Regions from separate parts of the Dyadobacter sp. 676 genome, predicted to be linked through region 1. Evidence: riboswitches for the same ligand, from Rfam matches in the RefSeq annotation. Region 1 holds a riboswitch; each other region holds the start of a gene.
What was found. Region 1 has a riboswitch for cobalamin ahead of ABV298_RS05670 (cobyrinate a,c-diamide synthase). Riboswitches for the same ligand answer to the same signal wherever they lie in the genome.
Positions count from the first base shown of each region.

Region 1 (4,202 bases):
CTGGGCCAATGCCGTAGAAAATGCCGTGAGGGAAAGCAGCATTCCGGCGAGCGGAATGCGGGGAATCTGATAAAATTGGGTCTGCATTACTAAAATCGGAAGATTCATAAAGAGTTATTGCCCCGATCAGGATCGAAAATATGCCCACGAGGTAGTTGACGATCGTCGGGAAACGTTCGCGTTTGCCGGCAAAACGGCCGATGGAAAATGCGAAAAAGTAGCCGTAAGCCGACATGGACAGGATAATACCTACGCTTTGCAGGACAATAATCCATATGGCCGTCACGGCGTCGCGCGCGGCGAGGGTAAGCGCCACCGCACATGCCCCGCCCGTACCAGCGAGGCCATGCACCATCCCGACCCAGAATGAACGGCTTACCCGTCGGCCTTCCTGACCGGCGGCGGCGTCCTTCCTGAAGTTCCTGCGGATGGCCAGCAAGCCCAGCCATATCATGAGCGGCCCTACCACCAACTCGACCTGATCGGCGACCCGCAGCGATAAAGTGGATTTAAGCAACAGGACGAGAACGGCAAATAAAATCAGCGTAAATGAATGTCCTAACGCCCAGTGCGACGATCGCCAGATGAGCTTCCAGCGTTGCGCGGGGCTTTTGTTCTCTTCCGTCGCCAGGACGGAAACCGCAGCCATATGGTCGGGTTCGAAGGAATGCTGCACACCCAGGAGCAGCGAATCAAGGAGCAGATAATGAATCATTTAGATTTCCACATAAATTAAAAAATAACTTATGGGGAGAATGCAGGGAGTAGCGTGGCCGCCATGCAGCCTGCCGTTTCCTCTTGCCTTTCTTCCCGAAAGCAAAACCGGATCATTCAACGGCAGGTCTTCTGGCTTGTTCAGATCGCTGGGCCTTCCCGGAAGTAATGAGTGAATGAGACAATGAGTGAATGTTTCGCTATTGAAAATATTCACTCATTCACACATTCGCTCATTCGTGTTCCAGTGGCATCAGCCAGGATCTTGATATGGTGAACTTACAGCAGCGGGTACTGCTCCGGATTTGCACCGGATTCCCTTTTAATCGCGCCGGCGGCGCGAACCGATGAATGCGCAAAGCTATGGTTTTTTGATGGAGATAAACACAAAAAACAGGCGAATTACCTAACTTTACGCCAGAAAAAGTTCTTTAACATACTTCTCCAACAGGAAAGGGTATTGCATATCGATGCAGTCCAGGGGAATCGTCGGAATCACCCATTTGGTGAAAATCACGAGCTGTCGCGCAACTGTGAGGGTGATAATTTTGAATGATTGAATGACTGAATAAAATATTCGGTCATTCAATCATTCAGTCATTCAAAATTATCCCAAGCCAGAACACCTGTCCCTTCCTTGTTGACAATGCTTTCGCGGTATGAAGCAGGGTCTGATTTGGATATTCGTCGGGTTTTCGCCCGATTACCGGGTGTATTAATGCCCGGGAATGCCTTTCTGTTTTTCTGCCGATTATTTCGTTCGACCGGTCGGCGCATCTCAAATTCTGATATTCCGAATGCCCTGCTGCCGGGAGGGCCGTGACTGCTGTGGATGATGTTTCGGAGCCCCGGTTATTGGCCGGCCGGGAAGCGTTTGGCTGGTTTTGAGCGTTTGTTTTTGCCATAATCGGAAATAGTAAGGGTTTAGCCTGAAAAGAGTAAGTATCTGAAATACAACCACATTGTGAACAACCCGAAATCCAGCTTTCTCATTTCAGCGCCTTCGAGCAGTTCGGGCAAGACAACCCTGACTTTGGGCCTTTTGCGTGCATTACGGAATCGCGGGCTGGCGGTACAGCCGTTCAAATGCGGGCCGGATTATATCGATACCATTCACCATTCGGCAGCGGCGGGGCGGCCCTCCCTGAACCTGGATACGTTCATGGCCTCGGACGCCCACGTGCGTGAGGTGTATCGGCATTACGCGTCGCGAACGGACGTGAGTGTGGCCGAGGGCGTGATGGGGCTTTTCGACGGAGCCGATAAAATGCGCGGAAGCAGTGCCGAAATAGCGGCTTTGCTCGATATCCCGGTGGTGCTGGTAATCAATGCGCAGTCGATGGCTTATTCGGCGGCACCGCTGATTTACGGTTTGAAGAATTTCGACGCCAGGATACGGGTCGTTGGAGTGATTTTCAATTTTGTAAATACCGGATCGCATTATCGGTTTTTGCAGGACGCATGCGCGGATGCAGGCGTGGAAGCTTTGGGGTATTTGCCCAAAAATGAGGCGTTATACATTCCATCAAGGCATTTGGGCCTGCATATCTCTGCCGGAACGGACTATGAACAGATTATCGAAGGGCTGGCGGAAATGATCCCCCGAACGATCGATATCGATCGCTTGCTGCAAATTGCGTGTTTTGGTCATTGTTTTGAAAGCCAGGACGTTGTATGGCCTCCGGCGCACTCGGGGCTGTCTTATGGCAAATCTCCGAACCTGCGCATAACGGTTGCGCGCGACGACGCTTTTACCTTTTTGTATCATCAGAATGTGGAGGTTTTGAAGGCATTCGGGAAAATAAGCTGGGTCAGTCCGCTGAAAGACGTCGCATTGCCCCCGACCGACCTGCTGTATTTGCCCGGCGGTTATCCCGAGCTGTTCGCGGAACGGCTGTCGGAAAACCGGTCGATGCGCGCAAGCATTCGTGATTATTGCGAAAACGGGGGGCTGACCTATGCCGAATGCGGCGGAATGATGTATCTGGGAAAATCGATAGAGACGGATTCCGGAAGCATTTTGGAGATGGCGGGCGTGCTCGATTGTGAAACTACTTTACAGGGAGCGAAAATGACGCTGGGCTATCGGACAATGTATTGGAGCGGACTGGAAATCGGCGGTCACGAGTTTCATTATTCCAGTTTCAAAAGCCGGAATATACACGTCGAACCCGCGCAGATCGCTAATGCGCGGGGAGTGCCGGTTGAAACCGGTTTTTTCAGGTGCCGCAACACATTCGCTTCCTACGTACACCTTTACTGGGCCGATAAGCCCCAATTTATTCAATACCTTATCAACAAATCCCGAAGCCAATGGACGGACAGTCTGCGATGAAACGTCAACGCGTAACCCGTTCGGACGGGAAATCCATTAACCTGGTGCAGCGGCGGGGCCACCTTTCGTATTGCTATAATGCGTGCTGCTGCGGACGGACCGATCGCGGCTATGCGCCGGTTCCGGTTGGATTGTACAAGAGCGAGTGGCTGCGGCGGAAACTGCGGAATGTGGTGCATATGACCAAAGGTGGCTGCCTGGGGCCGTGTACGCTGGCAAATGTGGCTACGCTGCTGTTCGACGGGCATTCGGTGTGGTTTCATTCCATTAACTACGAGTGGCAGATCATCGCGATTTTTGATTATATCGAAAGTATGGTCAAAGCCGACCGGTACCTGGTGCCGCCGGCGGACCTGGCCGAATATGTATTTCAATTTTATACCTGGAAGGGGTCCGGAGCCTTCACCGAACTCGGGCAAACCGCCCTTCCGGCGGACGGGATCGTCTTCCTCACGCACGCGGATACCGACTTGCTTACGCTCGACCGCGCATTGCAACTTCTGCCGGACGATTTTCCCAAAACAACCGGCATTGGCCTGACGGCGCTCAGGAGCGAGGAGCAAATGCAGCAGCTTTTACAACGGGAAATCGGGGAGGCTAAAATCATAATAGTCCGTATTCACGGGCGACTGAGCAGCATTCCGGGTTTCAATGAACTGGTGAAAAGGGCTGGCGAGCGGGGGCAACATTTCATCGTCGTGAGCGGCACAGGCGAGTTTAATCCTGAATTCGCGGCGGTGTCAACGGTTTCTCCGGCGGTTTTGCACGAAACACTGGCCTATTTGCAGGCGGGAGGGTACAATAACCTGATCGCGCTTCTCAGCTATCTGTCGGATCATTTGCTCATGACCGGCTTCGGTGCCGACGCACCGGTACATTTGCCCGAGCACGGCATTTACCATCCCGATTTGCCCGAATATGCCGACCCGACCGATTGGCTGAAATACCGCGACCCTTCATTGCCAACGATTGGCATTACTTTCTACCGGGCACATTGGCTCAGCGGTAATACCGCCTTTGTGGATGCGATGATCCGTTCGCTGGAAGACAGGGGCGTGAATGTGCTGCCCGTTTTTACGTCGTCGCTCAAATCCATCGATCCGCAAACGGGCAAGCCGCAGGCGTTCGGCTATTTCAGGAGGGAAGCAGGAAT
Region 1 covers NZ_CP159289.1:1,231,888-1,236,089, reverse strand. The annotation lists gene ABV298_RS05675 (hypothetical protein) at 1-715, opposite strand, end outside; gene ABV298_RS05680 (TonB-dependent receptor) at 1-42, opposite strand, end outside; cobalamin riboswitch at 819-1,078, opposite strand; cobalamin riboswitch at 1,153-1,363, shown strand; gene ABV298_RS05670 (cobyrinate a,c-diamide synthase) at 1,679-3,049, shown strand; gene ABV298_RS05665 (cobaltochelatase subunit CobN) at 3,028-4,202, shown strand, end outside.

Region 2 (4,202 bases), 1.5 Mb from region 1:
ATACCGCGGCCACCCTGTGCAAGATATTTGAACTGCTTGTCTCCCAGTTTGATCGTCTCCTTCTGCTCGGCATCGAGCTTCACGGCGTAATACTTTCGGTTGATATAATCGGTTACAGCCTTGTCCCTGAACGTTTCACGATCCATTACCTTGCACCAGCCGCACCAATCCGTATAGACGTCGATGAGCACCTTGCGCGGTTCTTTCTGGATCTTCGCGAACGCCTCCTCGATGGTTAGCCATTGAATGCCTTCGGCCGGCTTTTTACCGGTATCGGCCTTGAAACCGGCCAGAAACACCAGCATTACCGGAAATATTAACAGCGATGACAGGAGTCGTTTCATGGCATTTTTCTAGATTTCATTTTGTAAACAAATCTGATATACAAATTGTTGCCAGCCCCTTTCACCTCCAAACAGCATCCCCATGGAAGCCAGCAAAATCATCCCAATTTTACGCATTTTTGACGAAACCAAAGCACGCGAGTTTTACATCGACTGGCTGGGCTTCCAGATAGACTGGGAGCACCGGTACTCCGACGATGCGCCACTTTACATGCAGGTTTCGCGCGGCGGCCTGACGCTCCATCTCTCGGAGCATCACGGAGACAGCACTCCCGGTGCGAAAATATTTGTCGAATGCACCGGTGTACGGGCTTTTCATAAAGAGCTGAACAACAAGCAATACAAATACAACCGTCCCGGCCTCGAACACGAACCCTGGGGCGCTCTTTCGGTAACGGTAATCGACCCTTTTATGAACCGGCTGGCATTCAACGAACGGCTTTAAGCGCTTTTGGTTTTGGCAAACGATACCAGGATCCCGCCCGCGATGATCAGCAACATGCCCGTCAGCATCGACAGCGACGGGATCGCTTCACCCATCAGAAAGCCTATCAGCACAGAAAAAAGAATATTGGAATAGCCCACAGCGGCCACGCGCCCGGCTTTGTCGTAGGTAAAAGACTGCGTCAGCATTTTCTGGCCCAGCAATGCAGTCAATCCCAAAGCCAGGAAACCCAGCCACTGCCAGGTATTCTCCGGCCATTTGAATGTCCCGATCAGAAAGTCCAGATGTTCCATTGGATAATAGGTCCCGGCTACCATCGACAAAACAGGCATTACAATACCACTAAGCATGAATGACAGAATAATGGCGCGCGTATCGTACACCACGCCCAGTTGCCGGATCGAGAGATAGGAAACCGCCGTCAGCAATGCATTGCCCAAACCGAGTGCGTTGTCCCGCAACGACGAAGAAAGATCCGGCCGGAATACAAACAAAATGCCCGTGAACCCCACAAAGATCGCCATCCATTCCTTGGAATTCAGCGTTTCACCAATGAGCAGCCAGGAAAAAAGCGCGAGAAATATGGGATAGGTGTATTGATAGGTCGATGCGCGTCCGAGACCCAGCGTCTGGATCGCGTAAAAAAGCATATAAAGCGATAAAGTACCAACTATGCCTCTGAAAACGAGCAGCCCGAGCTTGCCTCCCTCCTGCTTCAGCGGCCGTTGCCATATACTGCTGATGATGAAAACCACCCCGACGATGTTCCTGAAAAACACCAGTTCCACAATGTGGAATTCCCTGCCGAGCCATTTTGAGATCGCCGAGGTGAGCGAAAAGAAAAATGCCGCGCCCAGCATGAGGTAAATGCCTTTCAGGGGCGACGGGTTCGGGGAATTTTCAGCAGGAGTGGCCAAAAGCATTCAGAATTTGGCGCAAAGATAGCGGTTATCGCAAAGAACCGAAAGTCGGAGGAAATGTCTAACTTTGCGCCCGCTTGGTGCCATATGCTGCTTCTGTTCAGCAATTAGGCTTAAAAGGGAATTCCGCGCGAACCGGAAGCTGTCCCCGCAACTGTTAGTCTGCCCAAACGTGCCCGCACTCCATGCCACTGTTTCAAAAACGGGAAGGCGCCGGACACGAACGACGAGCCAGGAGACCTGCCAGAGCATTTGATCGGACCGTTTTCGGAGGAAAGACAGAAGATCGCCGCCAATCGCAGTGAAACAGGGTGCTAACCAACCGGAGATTTCTGATTAAACCAGTATTATGGGCAAGCGTGGCTTTCGCATCGCCCGCTCATGCGCAAACCGACTCCATCGCACTCGAAACAGTGACCGTCAGGGGCTTTGTACCGGAACGTTTCATGAGTGGCCTCAAAATCCAGGCGATCGATTCGGCGATGCTCGCGCAGGCGCGTTTCCAGAACATCAGCGACGTACTTTCGACATTTACGCCTATCGCTTTTAAAAATTACGGTCCGGGGCAACTGGGTACTGCTTCATTCAGAGGCACGTCCGCGAATCATACGGCAGTTCTCTGGAATGGGCTGAATATTAATGCTCCCACACTTGGCCAAACCGATTTTTCCACTATCCCTGTGGCGGGTTTCGACAGGCTTTCCGTTCAATTCGGGTCGGCCGCGAGCATTGTAGGGTCCGATGCGGTCGGAGGAAGCATCCTGCTGGGCAGTGATGTACCCAAAAGCCCTTTTCACATATCCATCGGAAGGCAGGAAGAGAGTTTTGACAATCGCCAGACCCGGGCGGATATTCGCTACGTAACGGTTTTAAACAGGCAATGGTCGTTTTCGGGAAAAACGGCGGTTTACGACGGCCGGATGAACAACAATTACCGGAATCCCGTGCGAAAGGGTTACCTGCTTTTGCCTACCGAGACTTTCCAGAAAGGCATTGTACAGGATTTATTCCTGCAAGCTAAAAACGACCGGGAAATTTCTGCGCACGTGTGGCTCACGGATAACAAACTAACCTTAACGCCCGACGACGAACAGGGCCGGGAAATGACGCGCACGACAGCCTATCGCACCATGCTTCGCTATCGGGTGCGCTCGCTCACATTACGAACAGCATGGGTACGCGACATAATCGACTATGCCAAGGGCGACCTTTCACAACCCGATCATTCCGTAACGGATAAAATCGCCACGCGGATCGAGAATGACTTTTCGTTGCGCCCGGGAGCTAAGCCCAATCCGTTGTCCATCAAAACCGGGAGCGAATGGACGCACTATCGCTCGCGCGTGCCCGGCTATGTGTACTCGCCCGTGGCTGAAAACCGGACAGACGTTTTTTTGCTTACCCGCTGGCAGCCTGCCTCCCGAATCACGGTTTCCGTCAATCTCCGGCAAGGATTTGTTACCGGATTTAACCCGCCATTCACGCCGTCCGCCGGTGTGGAGCATCGTTTGATCCGGAAAAAACTTTATAATCTCTCCCTGAAAGGTTCATACGGGCGCAGCTACCGCGTCCCTACTCTGAACGAACGCCACTGGAAAGGCCTCGGTAACCCGGATATCCGCCCGGAAACGGGATGGAATAAAGAAATTGGAATAGAACAAACATTGAAATCCACGTCGGGAAGCACATGGCGGGCTTCGGTGACTCTTTACCATAACCGCGTTAAGGACTGGACCTACTGGAATCCGTCCAGAAGTTACCGTGTCGAAAACCTGCAACAGATCCTGGCCCGCGGGGTCGAACTGCAAACGAATTACCTGCATACAACGGAGCTCCGGCAAGCCGGGGTGGATGCCGGTTATGCATTTAACCGGAGCAGCCAGGAAAAGGCTTACGATAATTACTCCGAAGAAATCGTTGGCAAGCAGCTTGTTTTTGTGCCGGAGCATACGGCCTATGTCAATGCATTTTTTCAGCATAAATCCACCCGCATTACCGGACAGTTCCAGGCAGCCAGCCGACGTTACACAACATTCGATAATTCACAGTTTCTCGATGGCTATGGTTTGGTAAATCTCCTGGCCGAAACAACCATCTCCCTTGGTAAGGTAAGGGGCCGCATACAGGGACAGATCCGCAATCTGACCAACACGTTTTATTTAAATGTCAGAAATAATGCGATGCCGGGAAGAAGTTTTGCATTAAGTTTAACTTTTAGTTACGATTCTCAATAAATCAATGAAAATGAAAAAACAGTTAGCCAGTTCATTAGCAGTAGTTTTTACAGCCCTGGGAGCATGGTCGTGCGACCAGAGTGACCCGGCTCCGAAAGGGGATTTCGTGAGTGGTGTTTTTGTAATGAATGAAGGTAATTTCCTGCAAAATAACGGCGCTATCTCCTTTTTTCCCCGTGAAAACAACACCGCCAACGCCGACATTTTCGCCGCAGTCAATGGAAAAGCGCTGAATGGCGGGGTGCAGGACTATACGGCG
Region 2 covers NZ_CP159289.1:2,775,842-2,780,043, forward strand. The annotation lists gene ABV298_RS12390 (DUF255 domain-containing protein) at 1-344, opposite strand, end outside; gene ABV298_RS12395 (glyoxalase superfamily protein) at 427-789, shown strand; gene ABV298_RS12400 (DMT family transporter) at 786-1,712, opposite strand; cobalamin riboswitch at 1,771-1,972, shown strand; gene ABV298_RS12405 (TonB-dependent receptor) at 2,069-3,943, shown strand; gene ABV298_RS12410 (DUF5074 domain-containing protein) at 3,954-4,202, shown strand, end outside.
Region 2: another riboswitch for cobalamin. It lies ahead of ABV298_RS12405 (TonB-dependent receptor); the one in region 1 lies ahead of ABV298_RS05670 (cobyrinate a,c-diamide synthase).

Region 3 (4,202 bases), 3.1 Mb from region 1:
GGGAGTGGTCAGGGGTAGTCATTTATTGTCAGGTATGGTCAGATAATAGTCAGGTATTTTCACCTCTGACGACACTTGACAACACCTGACAATAAATGACCACACCAGCCCACAAACGACCGTCGCTATCCCGCGACTTCGACCGATTCGCGCAGCAAGTTAGCCGCGGAAATCATGTTACGCAAAGCCGCTTCGGTTTCCGGCCATTTGCGGGTCTTCAGACCACAATCCGGATTCACCCACAAATTGCGGGCAGGGATTACCTTCAACGCTTTTTCCAGCAGGAAAACCATCTCGTCGACTGTCGGCACGCGGGGCGAATGAATGTCGTACACACCCGGCCCGATTTCGTTCGGATAATTGAATTGCGCAAAAGCGTCGAGCAGTTCCATTTGCGAACGCGACGTTTCGATGGTAATTACGTCGGCGTCCATGGCCGCGATGGAGTCGATAATGTCGTTGAATTCGGAATAGCACATGTGCGTGTGGATCTGCGTCTGGTCGGCCACGCCCGCGGCGCTCAGGCGGAACGCGTCCACCGCCCATTTCAGGTAGCTCTTCCATGCATGTTTCCGCAATGGTAACCCTTCGCGAATGGCCGGCTCATCGATCTGGATCACTTTGATTCCCGCCTTTTCGAGATCCACCACCTCGTCGCGGATCGCGAGCGCGATCTGAAATGTGGTGTCTTTTCTCGGCTGGTCATCCCGCACAAACGACCATTGCAGGATCGTTACCGGGCCCGTAAGCATGCCTTTCACCAATTTCGTGGAGTTGGCCTGCGCGAACGACGACCATTTCACCGTCATAGGCTCCACGCGCTCGACGTCGCCGTAAATGATCGGCGGCTTCACGCACCGGCTACCGTAGCTCTGCACCCAGCCGTTTTGGGTAAAAACAAAACCCGAGAGCTGCTCGCCGAAATATTCCACCATATCATTCCGCTCGAACTCGCCATGTACGAGCACGTCGATGCCCAACTCTTCCTGCCAGCGCAGCGAATCCACGATTTCCGCCCGAATGCGGGCCTCGTACTCATCCAAAGTCAATGCTCCTTTCTTGAACTGCGCACGGAGCTGCCTCACCTCGTCGGTTTGGGGGAATGAGCCGATCGTCGTGGAAGGGAACAAGGGCAGTTTGAGTTTTTCCAATTGAATGGCCTGCCGGAAGGCGAATGTATTCTGTCGGTTAAAATCCGATTCACGCACTTCGCTAACCCGTGCTTTTACAGCTGGCTTGTGGATCAACGCTGATGTTCTACGGCTTTCGATGGCTTTTTGGTTATCCAGAAATGCGCTGTCATTCGAATAATCGGTCCCGGCGAGCCTCGCCAATGTCGTTACCTCTGCCAGTTTCTGTTTGGCAAACGCCATCCAGTTTTTGATTTCGGGCGTGAGCACCGCTTCGTTCCTTTCCAGGTCCAGGTCATAAGGGCTATGGAGCAGCGACGAGGAAGGTGCGACCCAGATCCGATCCTCTCCCAGTACATTCGCTGCCGTTTGAATCCATTCCAGCGACTTTCGGTAGTCGTTTTTCCAGATATTCCGGCCGTCGACCACCCCTAATGAAAGTTTTTGGGTTGATGCCGTGAATACTTCATCCACCAGGATTTGCGACAAGGTCTCCGCACCGCGCGTAAGGTCGATATGCAATGCGTCCACCGGCAATACGGTAGCGATGCTCAGGTTATCTTCCAGCGGCCCGAAATAGGTTGTTACCAGAATGCGCAGCTTCGGAAGCGTCTCCCGGATCTGGTTATAAGCGCTCAGGAATGCGAGTTTTTCCTTTTCATTCAAATCCAGCACGAGCCCTGGCTCGTCGAGCTGCACCCATTCGGCACCTCTCGCTGCGAGTTCTTTTAATATGGATATATAAACAGGTAGAAGACTGTCCAGCAAGTCGATCCGCTCAAAACCGCCCTCCTTTTCTTTGCCTAAAAGCAAATAGGTAACTGGCCCAAGCAGCACCGGTTTGGTGAGAATGCCTTTTTGCAATGCATCCTCGAATTCCAGCAGCACCTTTTCGGAGTACCGCTTGAACTTCTGGTCTTTCACAAACTCGGGAACAAGGTAATGGTAGTTGGTGTCGAACCATTTCGTCATTTCCATCGCGTTGATATCCAGCCCGTTTTTCTGGTAACCACGGGCCATGGCGAAATAAAGGTCTAGCTCCTTATTGGATTTCCCGTCGAGCAGCTGGTGGTACCGCCCGGGAATCGCGCCTACCATCAGCGACGTATCGAGGACGTGGTCGTACAGCGAAAAATCGTTGGAAGGAATAAGGCCAATGCCCGCATGCTGCTGCGTTTCCCAATTCTGATGGCGGATTTTGCGCGCGACTTTCTGCAATGCATCGCGGTCGATCGCGCCGGCCCAGTACTGTTCGTTGGCCTTTTTGAGTTCGCGAAGGCTTCCCACGCGCGGGTAGCCCAGGTTGTGTGACAACATAACTTTTTGTGTTTAAAGAGTTAATAAAAACCCTGTGAAAACACCCTCCCATCCCGGCAAACGCCTGTTGCGAACGCTGACCGGTACTTCATTCCATGGCGGTAACACACGGCTACCCTGCGAAACGAACAGATACAGTTCCCCCGAACCGGCCGGGAGCCTGTGGTACGCTATAAAATGTGGTAAATCAATGCTTGACTACACTCCACCCGTGAGAGGGAAGCCATTGAGGGTGATGGCAAGTCTCCTGGCTCGTATCATTTCTACCGCCCTTCTCGAAGCGCCGGGACGCTGCAATGGGACGCGAGGGTAAAAACGGGTCCTGAAAACATCAGGACGGATACTTACAGTAGCACGACTGCCCGTGAATTGCACACGGTTCCTTTTTGTTTTGCTTGATTTTGGCTGAGGGATCCAAAAGCAAAAACCACCACCCCGATTGACGGGCGTTCACAAAGAACTGCGTCAAATTTAGGCGGAATGCATATTGCGCAGGAAAGCGCACCTTGATTTAAGTGAAGTGGAGAAAAATTACTGGTTGCGTTAGGATAAAATATCTAAATCAGGCTTGAAATGCTGGCCGGAAAAGTGATTTCGCAAACCCGGATTTAGGGAAATATGTTACGAAATCAACTCCGCAGCATCCGCATCCAAAATAAACTCCGCGTTCAAATGATTCTGCAAAACCGTTGCTGGAAAATCTTTGGAAACGGGGAATGCCAATGCCCGCTGGATAACCGGTGCCTTTGCAGCGCCGGAAGCCAACAGAATGGCCGAACGCGCTTCCAGAATGTGGCGGATACCGACGGTAATGCCGCGTGTGAGGCTGGTCGGCTGTTTGAAATACTTCTGCCCTACCTCGACGGTCACCGGATCGAGCTCCGAAATGTGGGCGTAAGTATCCCAGGGTGTGCCGGGCTCGTTGAGGGCGAGGTGGCCGTTCATGCCTACGCCTAATATAATAAGGTCGAGGCCTCCGAGGCTCTCGACGATTTTATTGATACGGTCGCATTCGGCTTGCGGATCGAAGGCTTTGCCGTCGAAGAAGACGATCTGGTCCGGGCGCAGACCGACAGGTTTCAGGAAATCGCGGTCGAGGAGGTCGCGGCAACTGCCATCGTTGCCGGCGCCGAGGCCAATCCATTCGTCGAGGCCGACGAAAATGCATTTCGAAAAGTCGACACGCCCCTTCTGATTCGCGGCTACCAATGCATCGAACATACCTTTCGGACTACTACCCGACGGGAAGCAAATAACCGATTCGGGCTTGTGGTTCATCAGATCGATTACTCGCTCGGCAGCGGCGGAGCTCATCAGTGCGTAATCGGGGTAAATGCTGATTTTAGGTATCATGAAAAGCGGAGTTTAGGATCTCGGTGCGTCAATCTAAACATTCTTTTTTTCAGACATGAACATTTATCCATAAAAAACTCCAGAAACTGCAAACCCGATCCTAACTTTACCGCGCATTGTTCATTTTACATTATCATTCTACGTCAAATAATGGAATACCGTATAGAAAAAGACACGATGGGCGAAGTGCAGGTCCCTGCCCATGTATACTGGGGCGCCCAGACACAACGCTCGATCCAGAACTTTCCTATCGCACAGGATATCAATAAAATGCCGAAGGAGATCATCAAGGCCTTCGCATACCTGAAAAAAGCCGCCGCTATTACCAACTTTGAAGCGGGTGTCCTTCCCAAAGAAAAAAGCGATCTGATCGGACAGGTCTGCGATGAGGTCCTTGCCGGC
Region 3 covers NZ_CP159289.1:4,303,913-4,308,114, reverse strand. The annotation lists gene metE (5-methyltetrahydropteroyltriglutamate--homocysteine S-methyltransferase) at 126-2,447, opposite strand; cobalamin riboswitch at 2,667-2,894, opposite strand; gene ABV298_RS19335 (glucosamine-6-phosphate deaminase) at 3,069-3,800, opposite strand; gene fumC (class II fumarate hydratase) at 3,951-4,202, shown strand, end outside.
Region 3: another riboswitch for cobalamin. It lies ahead of metE (5-methyltetrahydropteroyltriglutamate--homocysteine S-methyltransferase); the one in region 1 lies ahead of ABV298_RS05670 (cobyrinate a,c-diamide synthase).